Regions from separate parts of the Enterobacter sp. 3U4 genome, predicted to be linked through region 2. Evidence: predicted binding sites of a transcription regulator. Region 2 holds the regulator's gene; each other region holds the start of a gene.
What was found. The regulator CRP, encoded in region 2, controls carbon source genes, mostly activating them, when cyclic AMP is high. The targets are predictions, from matches to a motif close to ATGTGANNNNNNTCACAT.
Positions count from the first base shown of each region.

Region 1: ydfZ (putative selenium delivery protein YdfZ) is a predicted target of CRP. The motif match lies at 1,395-1,412, and genes of this name have one in related genera.
Region 3: RVY89_RS16585 (glycine dehydrogenase) is a predicted target of CRP. The motif match lies at 1,080-1,097, and genes of this name have one in related genera.
Region 4: garD (galactarate dehydratase) is a predicted target of CRP. The motif match lies at 1,982-1,999, and genes of this name have one in related genera.

Region 1 covers NZ_CP136665.1:1,812,187-1,815,395, forward strand. Annotated here, with positions in the region: gene RVY89_RS08495 (GntR family transcriptional regulator) at 69-755, shown strand; gene RVY89_RS08500 (universal stress protein) at 791-1,222, opposite strand; gene ydfZ (putative selenium delivery protein YdfZ) at 1,509-1,712, shown strand; gene RVY89_RS08510 (mannitol dehydrogenase family protein) at 1,756-3,209, opposite strand, start outside.
Region 2 covers NZ_CP136665.1:4,528,613-4,531,821, forward strand. Annotated here, with positions in the region: gene RVY89_RS21465 (YccS/YhfK family putative transporter) at 1-1,236, opposite strand, end outside; gene crp (cAMP-activated global transcriptional regulator CRP) at 1,294-1,926, opposite strand; gene RVY89_RS21475 (OsmC family protein) at 2,237-2,641, shown strand; gene RVY89_RS21480 (phosphoribulokinase) at 2,737-3,209, opposite strand, start outside.
Region 3 covers NZ_CP136665.1:3,469,759-3,472,967, reverse strand. Annotated here, with positions in the region: gene pmbA (metalloprotease PmbA) at 1-454, shown strand, start outside; gene cybC (cytochrome b562) at 496-882, shown strand; gene RVY89_RS16585 (glycine dehydrogenase) at 1,198-1,536, shown strand; gene RVY89_RS16580 (SFCGS family glycine-rich protein) at 1,547-1,909, shown strand; gene RVY89_RS16575 (DUF4312 family protein) at 1,912-2,211, shown strand; gene RVY89_RS16570 (DUF4311 domain-containing protein) at 2,234-3,010, shown strand; gene RVY89_RS16565 (DUF4310 family protein) at 3,024-3,209, shown strand, end outside.
Region 4 covers NZ_CP136665.1:4,730,739-4,733,947, forward strand. Annotated here, with positions in the region: gene RVY89_RS22560 (DeoR family transcriptional regulator) at 1-251, shown strand, start outside; gene garD (galactarate dehydratase) at 298-1,869, opposite strand; gene garL (2-dehydro-3-deoxyglucarate aldolase) at 2,243-3,013, shown strand; gene garR (2-hydroxy-3-oxopropionate reductase) at 3,033-3,209, shown strand, end outside.

The DNA.
Region 1 (3,209 bases), 2.1 Mb from region 2:
CCGGGTCTGTTTCGGGTTATAAAAGAATGGTAGTATGTTCAGGCTAACTCTCTGAGAAATGACAACTCATGGCCGCTGAATCGCAACTCAATCCCACCCAGCCCGTAAACCAGCAAATCTATCGCATTTTGCGACGTGATATTGTCCATTGCCTGATCCCACCGGGAACGCCGCTTTCTGAAAAAGAGGTGTCCGTGCGTTTTGACGTTTCCCGTCAGCCGGTGCGTGAAGCGTTTATTAAGCTTGCGGAAAACGGTCTGATTCAGATCCGCCCGCAGCGCGGCAGCTACGTAAACAAAATTTCACTCTCTCAGGTGCGCAACGGCTGTTTTGTTCGCCAGGCCATTGAGTGCGCGGTGGCGCGCCGTGCCGCAACGCTCATCAACGACAAGCAGTGTTATCTACTGGAGCAAAACCTGCATCAGCAGCGGATTGCCATTGACCGTAAGCAGCTGAATGATTTCTTCCAGCTTGATGATGAATTCCATCAGAAACTGGCGCAGATTGCGGATTGCCAGCTGGCATGGGATACCATCGAGAACATCAAGGCCACCATTGACCGCGTGCGCTACATGAGCCTCGATCACGTCTCCCCGCCGGAAATGCTGCTCCGACAGCATCACGATATTTTCAGCGCGCTGGAAAAACGCGACCCGGACGGCGTTGAAAAAGCAATGACCCTGCATCTGCAGGAAATTAGCGAGTCCGTGCAGCTGATTCGTCAGGAAAATAGCGAGTGGTTTAGCGAAGAGTAATATTACGCCGCCCCCTTTCGGATGCGGCGATGGGTTTAGCGAACGACTAACACCGGAATTGTGGCGTAGCGCAGGATAGATTCGGCATTTGATCCCAGCAGATGGGTGGTGATGCCCGGATTTTTCGACCCGATGACGATCACGTCATATTCCCCCTCCTTGCTCAGCCTGATAATTTCATCGCGGACGTTGCCAAAGCGAACCAGGCTGTCAATTTTCTCCGGCGAGATATCGAACAGTCTTTTTAACGCGTTCATTTTCTTGCCGGATTCCTCCGTCATATACTCTTCGAACTTTTTAATATCGGCGTTAAATCCGCGCAGCAGGGACCGACTGCTGGCCGGCAGAATGTTGACCAGAGTAATCGAGGCGCCCTCCGCCTTCGCAAGGTTTGCCGCGTGGCGAACCGCTTTGTCGCTCAAATCCATTTCAAACACGTCAACAGGCATCAAAATCTTCTTATACATAAGCCTGACTCCTTATTCCGATGAAAGGGTTATTTCCTGTACCCAGAATGGCACCGGGAATATAAACCAACCCTCAACGTTTCCCTTCTGAAACTATCAATAAATGAAAATAACGGTCTGCTTTGTCAATTGCTGTCGTGAATCGTCAGCGCCCGGCACAATAAAGAAAAAAGTGTGAGTTTGATCAAAAACAAAAACATGTGGTGCAGACAGGCGTATTTATATGCTCCGTGAACGGCAACCCTGAAATAACGCCGTACGAACAGGTTAGAGAGGAGAAAATACCATGATGACATACGACCGTAACCGCAATGCAATCACCACCGGCAGCCGCGTCATGATTAGCGGCACGGGCAAAACTGGCGTGATTAAAGCGATCCACAGCGACGGGCTGGATGCCGCGCAGGTGCGCCGCAGCAAAACGGTTGAAGTGGAAGGATGCGAAGGTAAGTTCGAACCGATTGAGCTGATTCGCCTGGGTATGCACTAAACGGTGCGCAGACATGCCGCCGCGAACGGCGGCATGTGCTGAATTACCGTTGAGACACGTACTGCGCCACGGTCGCTTTCGCGCCCTTTTGCAGCAGCGTCTGGTACGCCTTCATCACCGCATCAACAAAGACGGCTTCACGCGGTAACTCCTTGCCAAAGATGGCCTCGATGCCGAGCAGCGCCTTGACCCGGCTTTCCCCTTCCGCACTGCCCTTTACCGCCGCCTGAATCATCGCCAGCTGAGGATCGCTCACGTCAATCGCGTTACCCTGCTCGTCCACGCCGCCGACATAGCGCATCCACCCTGCCACGCCCAGCGCCAGCAGCGGGAAAGGCTTATGATGCACCAGGTGCCAGCGCACGGAATCCAGCATGCGCTGCGGAAGCTTCTGGCTGCCGTCCATCGCGATTTGCCAGGTCCGATGGCGCAGGGCTGGGTTGCTGTAGCGGGCAATCAGGAGATCGGCATAGCGTCCTAAATCGACGCCTTTGACCTTCAGCGTAGGCGCCTGCTCGTTAAGCATCAGCGCGTGCGCGGCGATGCGGTAATGTTCATCTTCCATACAGTCGTTGATATGCTGATAGCCCGCCAGATAGCCCAGATAGGCCAGGAACGAGTGGCTGCCGTTGAGCATGCGCAGCTTCATCTCTTCAAACGGGATCACGTCTGACACCAGTTCGGCACCGGCTTTTTCCCACTCGGGACGCCCTGCCACAAAGTTATCTTCAATTACCCACTGGCGGAACGGTTCACAGGCCACTGCCGCCGGATCGCGCACGCCGGTCAGCCGTTCGATTTTATTCAGCGTGTCGGGGGTGACCGCGGGCACGATGCGATCCACCATGGTTGACGGGAAGGTGACGTGGGATTCGATCCAGTCCGCCAGCTCACCGTCTACCGCACGGGCGTACGCGCAGGTGACATTGCGCATCACGTGACCGTTCTCCGGCATGTTGTCGCAGGACATCACGCTAAACGCAGGCAGACCCGCTGCCTTACGGCGCGCCAGCGCTTCCACGACGACGCCCGGCGCAGATTTTGGCTGGTGCGGGTTTTGCAGGTCGGCGACGATAAACGGGTGATCGAGCATCAGTTGCCCGGTCGCCGGGGAGTGGCAGTACCCTTTCTCGGTGATGGTCAGCGAGACAATCGCTACCTGCGGGTCACACATCGCCGCCAGCACCGTCTCCAGCCCGTCAACCTGCGCATGGAGAGCCTTTTTGACCACGCCCACCACGCGGGAGGTCCACGCATCGGCAGACATTTCAGCCACGGTATAAAGATTATCCTGCGCGTTCAGATCGGCAATCTGCTGCTCACCGCCAATCAGGTTAACCTCACAGTAGCCCCAGTCGCTGCCGTGATCGGCGGCGAGGATGTCGGCGTACAGCGCCTGATGCGCACGGTGAAATGCGCCAAAGCCTAAATGAACGATGCGTGCCTTAAGGCTGTTGCGATCGTACTGAGGCAGCGTCGCATTGGCCTGTAATAACG
Region 2 (3,209 bases):
CAGAATACGCACCCGCGTGGCGCCGTAGCCGTTCTGGGTGACAAACAGCACGGTCATTAAGATCCAGTACGGTTTCGGCAGATGCAGCGCCATGCCCATCAGGCTGGCGGTACTGAGCATCACGCTAATCCTTGCTGCGTTGCGCAGGGCGGACGATTTAAGAGAAAGATAGCTTTTGAGCGCGGGCAATAACGGCAGCCGTTTTTGCTTATCCGCCATCAGGTCGCGCGGATAAAGCGGACGCTGGGTGCGCAGCACGCGGGCGATGCGGCTGAAGTGCCAGGCGGCAAACTGCCCGACCGGGTTATCCGGGTGCTGACGAGCGATTTTCTCCAGCGCGCCGAGCTGTTTGTCCATGTTAAAGCGCGTGGGGTAGCGGTGATAGAGAATATCATCGGCCAGCACCCGCAGGCGTGCGGAGACGGTCTGCGCGTTCCAGCGGATCACCGCTTCGGCGTGGCTGCGCTCGACCAGCTTTTGCACCTCCTGCGGGTGGTGCAGGCTCACGGAGATATGCTCCTGCAGATCCAGCCCGACCTGAAAGGTGCGCAGCAGCCGCTTGTACTCGTGGTTCTTGTTGGCGGCGAGCATATGCAGCTGCTGATAGCACTGGCTTATCAGATCCACCACCTTCTGCTGGCGCGTCAGCAGGGGCGGTAAGGATTTTTCCGGATCGGTATGCTGGGTCAGCAGGGTGTATTTGGCTTCGCAGTACTCCGCTAGCTGCACATAGAGCAGGCTCAGGGATTCGCGCAGCGGCTGTTCCCGCCACAGCCAGAACCAGAACCAGTTAAACAGCCCGTACCATAATGTCCCCAGGGCGTAGATCAGCAGCGGCTCCCACACCGGCATATTCCCGGCGAGGCTTAGCGTGAAGATGGCCGCAATCAGCGACGCGGGAAGCAGGCGAGCGTGCAGCGAACTTATTTCCGCCGTGACGCCGAGCGTCATTGCCAGCACGGTCAGAATCAGCGGCAGCGGGATATCACGAGCCAGTAAAAGCTGTACGGCGAGGCTACAGCCCGCAAACAGGCAGCCACCGATAATCAGGCGTTTGAAAAAGCGCTTATGCGGCGTGTCCAGACCGGCAATGTTGCAGCAGGCGGGTACGAGGGAAAACAGCAGGCCTTGCTGAAGATGCCCGAGGATCAGGCCTATGGCCACAGGAAGACACAACACCAGCGTTTGTCGCAGTGCGTAGTTAACTTCCGGGTGATAGATCAGCCTGCGCCACATGGGGAATAGAGACAAAAACGGCGTGACACCTTGCGATGGCACGCCGTTTAAGCGGAATTAACGCGTTCCGTAGACCACGATGGTTTTACCGTGGGCGGAGATCAGGTTTTGATCTTCCAGCATTTTCAGGATACGGCCCACAGTCTCACGGGAGCAACCGACGATCTGACCAATTTCCTGACGGGTAATTTTAATTTGCATGCCGTCCGGGTGGGTCATGGCGTCTGGCTGTTTCGCGAGGTTCAGCAGGGTCTGTGCGATACGGCCGGTAACGTCCAGGAAGGCGAGGTTGCCCACTTTCTCTGAGGTGACCTGCAGACGGCGCGCCATCTGGGAAGAAAGACGCATCAGGATGTCAGGGTTAACCTGAATCAGCTGACGGAACTTCTTGTAAGAAATTTCAGCCACTTCACATGCTGTCTTTGCACGAACCCAGGCGCTACGTTCCTGGCCCTCTTCAAACAGGCCCAGTTCACCGATGAAATCGCCCTGGTTCAGATAAGAAAGGATCATCTCTTTCCCTTCTTCATCTTTGATCAGCACTGCCACCGAGCCTTTAACGATGTAATACAACGTTTCCGCTTTTTCACCCTGGTGAATCAGCGTGCTCTTTGATGGGTACTTATGAATGTGGCAATGAGACAAGAACCATTCGAGAGTCGGGTCTGTTTGCGGTTTGCCAAGCACCATGCGCTGTTATCCTCTGTTATAAGCTGTCACCAGAGTCATCAGATGCATCCGGACTCTGGGGTTGCAATCGAATTCTTACCCATACCTGGGAAGTCGGCTACCGTAACGTTTCGCAGCCAGTAAAGTTTGATGTCCTCTGCATACATGTGTAACGTCAATGTATTACTGTAGCATCCAGAGTGTTTTAGCATAGCTTTCGCCGCGTGTCTCCTGGTGTCTCGCTTCAGCATGATGCAGGTCGCCTTCCATTGCGAGAAATGTAACGCACGCGTAATCTGTCACCAAAAATGCAACGTTGGAGTTTAAGAATATGCAAGCGCGCGTGAAATGGGTTGAAGGTTTAACGTTCCTGGGCGAGTCCGCATCCGGACACCAGATTTTGATGGATGGTAACTCCGGCGATAAAGCGCCAAGCCCAATGGAAATGGTGCTGATGGCGGCAGGTGGATGCAGCGCCATTGACGTGGTGTCTATTCTACAAAAAGGGCGTCATGACGTGACGGATTGTGAGGTTAAACTCACTTCAGAACGTCGCGAAGAGGCGCCACGCCTGTTTACCCATATTAACCTGCACTTTGTGGTCACCGGTAAAGAACTGAAAGACGCGGCGGTCTCGCGCGCGGTGGACCTGTCTGCGGAGAAGTACTGCTCTGTGGCGTTAATGCTGGAGAAAGCGGTAAAAATCACGCATTCGTATGAAGTGATCGAGGCTTAAAACAAAGCCCGGTGGCGCTGCGCTTACCGGGCCTACAAAAGCTACAACTGCACGAACGTAGGCCGGATAAGCGAAGCGCCATCCGGCAACAAACGTCACGCAATCTGCTTCCCTTCCATCAGTCGCTCCACCAGCGGCGTCATGATGAGCTCCATCGCCAGCCCCATTTTTCCGCCCGGCACGACTAACGTATTCATGTGCGAAATAAACGAGCCCTGCAGCATCGCCAGTAGCCAGGGGTAATCAATGCCTTCAAGATTGCGGAAATGGATCACCACAAAGCTCTCATCCAGCGACGGGATGCTTTTAGCGGCAAACGGATTTGAGGTGTCCACCGTCGGCACGCGCTGGAAGTTGATATGGGTGCGGGAGAACTGCGGCGTCAGGAAGTTGATGTAATCCTCCATGGAGCGCACCACGGAGTCCATCACCGCCTCTCGCGAATGGCCGCGCTCGCTCATGTCACGCGTCAGCTTCTGGATCCACTCCAGGTTAACGATAGGGACCACGCCGACCAGCAGATCCACGTGGCGCGCCACGTCGTGTTGCGGCGTGACCACGCCACCGT
Region 3 (3,209 bases), 1.1 Mb from region 2:
GCTGGCCTCCACGCCGTTCGACAGCGAAGGCGTGCGCACCGAACGTCGCGATATCATCAAAGACGGTATTCTGACCCAGTGGCTGCTGACCAACTACTCCGCGCGCAAGCTGGGGCTGAAAAGCACCGGACACGCTGGCGGCATCCACAACTGGCGCATTGCCGGGCAGGGCCTGAACTTTGAGCAGATGCTGAAAGAGATGGGCACCGGTCTGGTCGTAACGGAGCTGATGGGTCAGGGCGTAAGCGGCATCACCGGAGACTACTCTCGCGGCGCGGCGGGCTTCTGGGTGGAAAACGGCGAAATCCAGTATCCGGTAAGCGAGATTACGATTGCCGGCAACCTGAAGGACATGTGGCGCAATATCGTTACGGTCGGTAACGATATTGAAACACGTAGCAATATACAGTGTGGTTCTGTACTTCTGCCGGAAATGAAAATCGCCGGCCAGTAATACCCGTAAAGGCGTTTTAATAATAAAAAAGGAAGTGAGCAATGCGTAAACACCTGTTAGCGATCGTCGCAGCTTCAACGCTGGTTCTTGGATCTTCTGCGTTTGCTGCCGATCTTGAAGACGACATGGGCATCCTCGGTCAAAACCTGAAGGTGGTGCAGAAGACGGACAATGCGGCTGAAATGAAAGACGCGCTGACCAAAATGCGTGAAGCGGCGCTGGACGCACAAAAAGCGACGCCTCCAAAGCTGGAAAGCAAAGCGGCAGACAGCGCAGAGATGAAAGACTACCGTCACGGTTTTGACGTGCTGGTCGGCCAGATCGACGGCGCGCTGAAGCTGGCTAACGAAGGCAAAGTGAAGGAAGCCCAGGCGGCTGCCGAGCAGTTTGTGACGACGCGTAACACGTATCACCAGAAATACCGTTAACCGATCGCACATCTGACAAACAACCAGCGGGGGCCAGTGGCCCCCGTTTTTTTACGCGGTAATAAGTAAACCCTATCGCTATCACATTTTTGCGTCACCACGCCTGAACGTTTTCGTTTCCCCGACGCGCGTTTTGCCGCTGGAATACGTGATATTCATCACGCAAATACCGCTAATAATCCAGATTCACCGTATTTATGTGGCACAGATCACTGCTGCGGCTCGCCTTTCCACTTCGAAGTGGAAAACAACTCGCTACAAACAATTCCCCCCCAACGTTAGTTTTATTCCAGAGCCATTAACGGGGTAAGACCAGTGATTAACGGAGCGGTAATGAACGACGTTGGGGAACAGGCGGAGCAAACAGAACAGCTCGCGAACACCATGCTGCAGCAGGTTTATGCCCTGCTGGCCCGGAACAACATCATCCCCAATGCGGTACAGGAGCAGATGCTCACCTCCCACGTGCGCGCCATGGCGCACCGGTCCGTGACCGGCGAGCCGCTGCCGGAGGTTGAAGCAGAGCTGTTTGACGAAATTTCACCGGATTCAATGCGGCTCGCCCGTGAAGTGGTCGCGCAGTTTGGCAATCTTCCTGATGAAGAAGCCTGGCTGCTCTCCGTTCACTTTGAAGTCGCGAAAGACAACCTTTAAGGAGCAACACATGGAACAGATTACAGTCGTGATTGGCGATCGCCTGGGCAAAGGTCAGAAAGTGGCTGCCGGTGTGGAAAAAGCAGGTGGGCGCGCGGTTGTCGTGCCGGGCATGGCGGCGGACATGAAGCTCGGCGACGTGATGAAAGCGGAAAACGCCACCTTCGGCATCTCCTTCTGCGGCAGCGGCGGCGCGGGTGCCATTACCGCCCAGACCAAGTATGGCTACAAGGCCAAATACGGCATGCGTTCCGTGGAAGAGGGCGTGACCGCCATCAACGAAGGCTGCAACGTGCTGGGCTTTGGCTTTATGGATAAAGAAGAGCTGGGCGAGCGTCTGGTACAGGCGTGGCAGAAGAAATACGGCGCATAAGCATGAAAGAACAGTTCACAACCACGGTGAGAGTGAAGGGGAAGGGCGACGCCAAAGCGCGCGCCTTTGCCGACGCGCTCAACCACGTTCAGGCCGCGGTGATGAAAGCCTCACCGCATATCTTACTGCGTATTGAGCCACAGGATGTGCAGGTCGTTCAGGCGCAAGAAGCGGTGCGTAAAGAAGCGTTTCTGTTCTTCTTTCTGCGCCGGGAAAGACGCACCTACAGCGTGGAGCTGGATGTGACCGTCAACGTGACAGCCATCAATCTTGACCAGGTGGATTTCGTCACGCAACGCTGATTATTCATAAAAGGGCAGACTGATGTTCTTAATTATATTAATAAAATCGCTCATCATTGGCGGCCTGGTTGGCGTCGGTGTCGGAGCCGGGGCTGCACGCATGTTTCATGCGCCTACCACTCAGGGTATGGGCGCGTTTCGTACGTTGGGGGAACTGAACTCCTGTGAAGGGGATCCGGCGTCCCACTTCTCCTTTGGGTTAGGTTTCTTCTTTAACGCCTGGGCCTCTTCCGTGGCCGCAGGTGCCTTCACACAGGACGTCGACCACCGCATCATCCCGAACTGGGGTGCTGCTGCACTGATGATCAAAAACCGTAACGTCGGCGAAACGCTGCACGACCCGCGCAAAATGGCGATTGCCTGCGGCCTGATCGGCATGATTGTCGTGACTTTCCTTAACCTTACCGCCTCCTCCGTGCCGGCTGCCCTTCAGGTCACCGCCGTGAAGGTGCTGGTGCCTGCGGCGAACCTGCTGGTGAACACCGTGATGCCGGTAATCTTCTGGCTGGCGGCCATCGACGCGGGTAAAAAATCGGGCTTCTGGGCCACCATTTTTGGCGGCGCGGCGCAGCTGATCATGGGCAACGCCGTACCGGGCCTGGTGCTGGGGATCCTGATCGGTAAAGGCGTGGAAGAGAGCGGCTGGAACCACGTCACCAAAGTGATGATGGCGGCGATCGTCCTGCTCTTCGTGCTGAGCGGCTTCTTCCGCGGCTTCGACATGAAGATGATCGAATCCTTCCATCTGACCGTGCCGAACTGGCTCGACATGATCCACAACTCGCTCAGCGGTAAATAACAGGAGCCTCTAAATGGAACAGAATAAAGGTTTTTGGTATGCCGACTGGTCGTTCCCGATCTTCGTTGGCCTGCTCTCCTCCGGCGTCTTCGCCGGGACGCACATGTACTACCTCTACGGCATCGGCGCGTTTAACGAAGTGGCCTTCGTGGCGATGCTGAAGGCGGGGATTGATACCGGCGTTTACGGCGCGGTGGCG
Region 4 (3,209 bases), 200 kb from region 2:
TGGGCGTCGATGCCATCGATCTCGATCGGGGCGTGAGTACGCATAACGAAGACGAAGCCCGTCTGAACCGCAAAATGTGCGAGGTGGCAGAGCGCATTATTGTGGTGACGGACTCCAGCAAGTTTAACCGCTCAAGCCTGCATAAAATCATTGATACGCAACGGATTGATATGATTATTGTCGATGAAGGTATTCCGGCGGAGAGTCTGGAAGGATTACGGAAAAGTGGGATTGAGGTGGTGTTGGTTTAAGTTTTTTACCCTCTCCCCTGGGGGGAGAGGGCAGGGTGAGGGGAAATCACGTCACCGGTGCCGGGTTAAACACCGCCAGCTGGTTGTGTAATCCCCATTGATCCGAAAAGGTTTTCTTCCGCCCGCTGGCGACATCCAGAATGAAGTGGAACAGCTTCCAGCCCACGTCCTCAATGCTCTCTTCTCCGGTGGCGATGGTGCCCGCGTTGATATCCATTAAGTCATACCAGCGGTTCGCGAGCGCGGTGCGGGTCGCCATTTTGATCACCGGTACCGCCATCAGACCGTACGGCGTGCCGCGCCCGGTGGTGAAGACCTGCACCGTAATGCCGGATGCGACCTGCTGCGTACCGCACACAAAATCGCTGGCCGGCGTTGCCGCGTAGATCAGGCCGCGTTTCGTCGGGCGCTGGCCAGGAGAGAGCACTTCCACAATCGCGCTCTGGCCGGATTTGGCAATGGAGCCGAGGGCTTTTTCCACCACGTTTGCCAGGCCGCCTTTCTTGTTTCCGGGGGAGGGATTGGCGCTGCGGTCAGTTTTGCCCATATCGAGATAGTTATCGTACCAGGCCATCTCCTCAAGCAGGCGCTTGCCGACCTCTTCATTAACGGCGCGCGGCGTCAGAAGATGGATGGCGTCACGCACTTCGGTCACCTCGGAGAACATCACCGTGGCGCCGCAGCGAACAAGCAGATCGGATGCAAAGCCCACCGCCGGGTTAGCCGTCACGCCGGAGAAGGCATCGCTGCCGCCGCACTGGGTGCCCACAACCAGCTCAGAGGCCGGGCACGTTTCACGCTGGCGGCGGTTAAGTTTGTCCAGATGACGCTCTGCCACCTGCAGAATATCGTCGACCATTGAGCGGAAACCGACGTGGCGTTCGTCCTGCAGGCGCACGATGCTGGCCTCGTCTGCCGGGATGGCTTTGACATCCTCGGTACCCTGAAGCAAACGTTCTGGCTGCAATTTTTCACAGCCGAGGCCAATAACCATCACCTCGCCGCCAAAGTTCGGGTTCAGGGCGATATTGTGGATGGTCCGGATAGGCACCACGGCAGCGGGCGCGTTAATCGCCACGCCGCAGCCGTAGAGGTGGTTCAGGCCCACCGCGCCGTCGACGTTCGGGTATTTTGGCAACAGGTCGCGTTCGATGATTTTCACCACGTAATCCACTACTCCAGCCACGCAGTGCACGCTGGTGGTAATGCCGAGCAGATTTTTGGTGCCGACGCTGCCGTCCGCATTGCGATAGCCTTCAAAGGTATAGCCTTCCAGCGGGGGAAGCGGCTCCGGCACGCGGGTTGCCAGCGGAAGCGTGTTCAGCGGCGGCGCTTCCGGCAGCGCCACCAGCGACTCCTCAACCCAGCTTCCCTGCGGAATAGGGCGGACGGCATAGCCGATGACTTCACCGTAACGCACGATTTCGCTGTTAGCAGGAATATCCACCAGGGCGACTTTATGTCCCTGCGGAACATGCTCAATCAGCTCAAGCCCGTCCGGGAAGCGGGTTCCTGCTTTTAAGCCATTGTCGTTGACGATAATCGCCACGTTATCGGCGTCGTGCACTTTTATATAAAATGCCGTCGGCGGTGCCTGTCGAATTTCAATGTCGGCCATTGTTCAGTATTCTCCAGCAAAAAGTCTGATAATAAATTCAGCCATTTTTCTAATGGTAGAAATAAATACGCGGCTTTCAGAAATAAAGCATGTCAGCAGAATGAATAGCAAAATGTGATCCCGATCGCTTCAGAACCCGTAATCCTTGATTCTGTGCATTAGCGCCCAGTGCTTTGTGCATATGCAAAAAAATTTATCAAAATATAGCGCAATACCTGAGCATTAAAACAATGTGCGGTCGCGAATTGCGTCTTATACTGAATGACGTTTTTATCACGCCATAATACGTCAGAATAATAAATATCATACTGGCGCGGTGTCTGAATAAATAAAATGATGCTGAAAAAAGCTGCGGAATAAAAAGGTAAATACGATGAATAACGCGATCTTCCCGAATAAATTTAAAGCGGCTCTCGCGACGCACCAGATTCAGATTGGCTGCTGGTCCGCGCTGGCAAACCCAATCAGCACCGAAGTGCTGGGCCTGGCCGGTTTCGACTGGCTGGTGCTGGACGGCGAACATGCGCCGAACGATATCAGCACGTTTATTCCTCAGCTGATGGCGCTGAAAGGTAGCCCCAGTGCTCCGGTCGTGCGTGTCCCCACCAACGAACCGGTGATTATCAAGCGTCTGCTGGATATCGGCTTCTACAACTTCCTGATCCCGTTTGTGGAGACGGAAGAACAAGCGGCGCTGGCCGTTGCGTCAACGCGCTATCCGCCAGAAGGGATCCGCGGCGTCTCCGTTTCGCACCGAGCCAATATGTTTGGCACCGTGCCGGACTACTTCGCGCAGTCCAACAGCAACATCACCATTCTGGTTCAGATCGAGAGCCAGCAGGGCGTTGATAACGTCGACGCGATTTCCGCCACAAACGGCGTGGACGGTATCTTCGTCGGCCCGAGCGATCTGGCTGCCGCCTTTGGCCATCTGGGCAACGCCAGCCACCCTGACGTGCAGCGCGCGATCCAGCACATCTTTGCCCGCGCTAAAGCACACGGCAAACCGTGCGGCATTCTGGCGCCGGTTGAGGCTGACGCCCGCCGCTATCTGGAGTGGGGAGCCACGTTTGTTGCCGTCGGGAGCGACCTCGGCGTTTTCCGCTCGGCCACGCAGAAATTAGCCGACGCTTTTAAAAAATAACCATCATGAGGAAACAGATATGACGCTGAAAGTGGGTTTTATTGGCCTGGGGATCATGGGTAAACCAATGAGTAAGAACCTCATCAAAGCGGGTTACTCACTGGTGGTATCCGATCGCAATCCGCAGACCGTGGCAGAGGTGATAGCGGCTGGCGCAGAAACGGCCACCACCGCTAAGGCCATTGCCGAGCAGTGC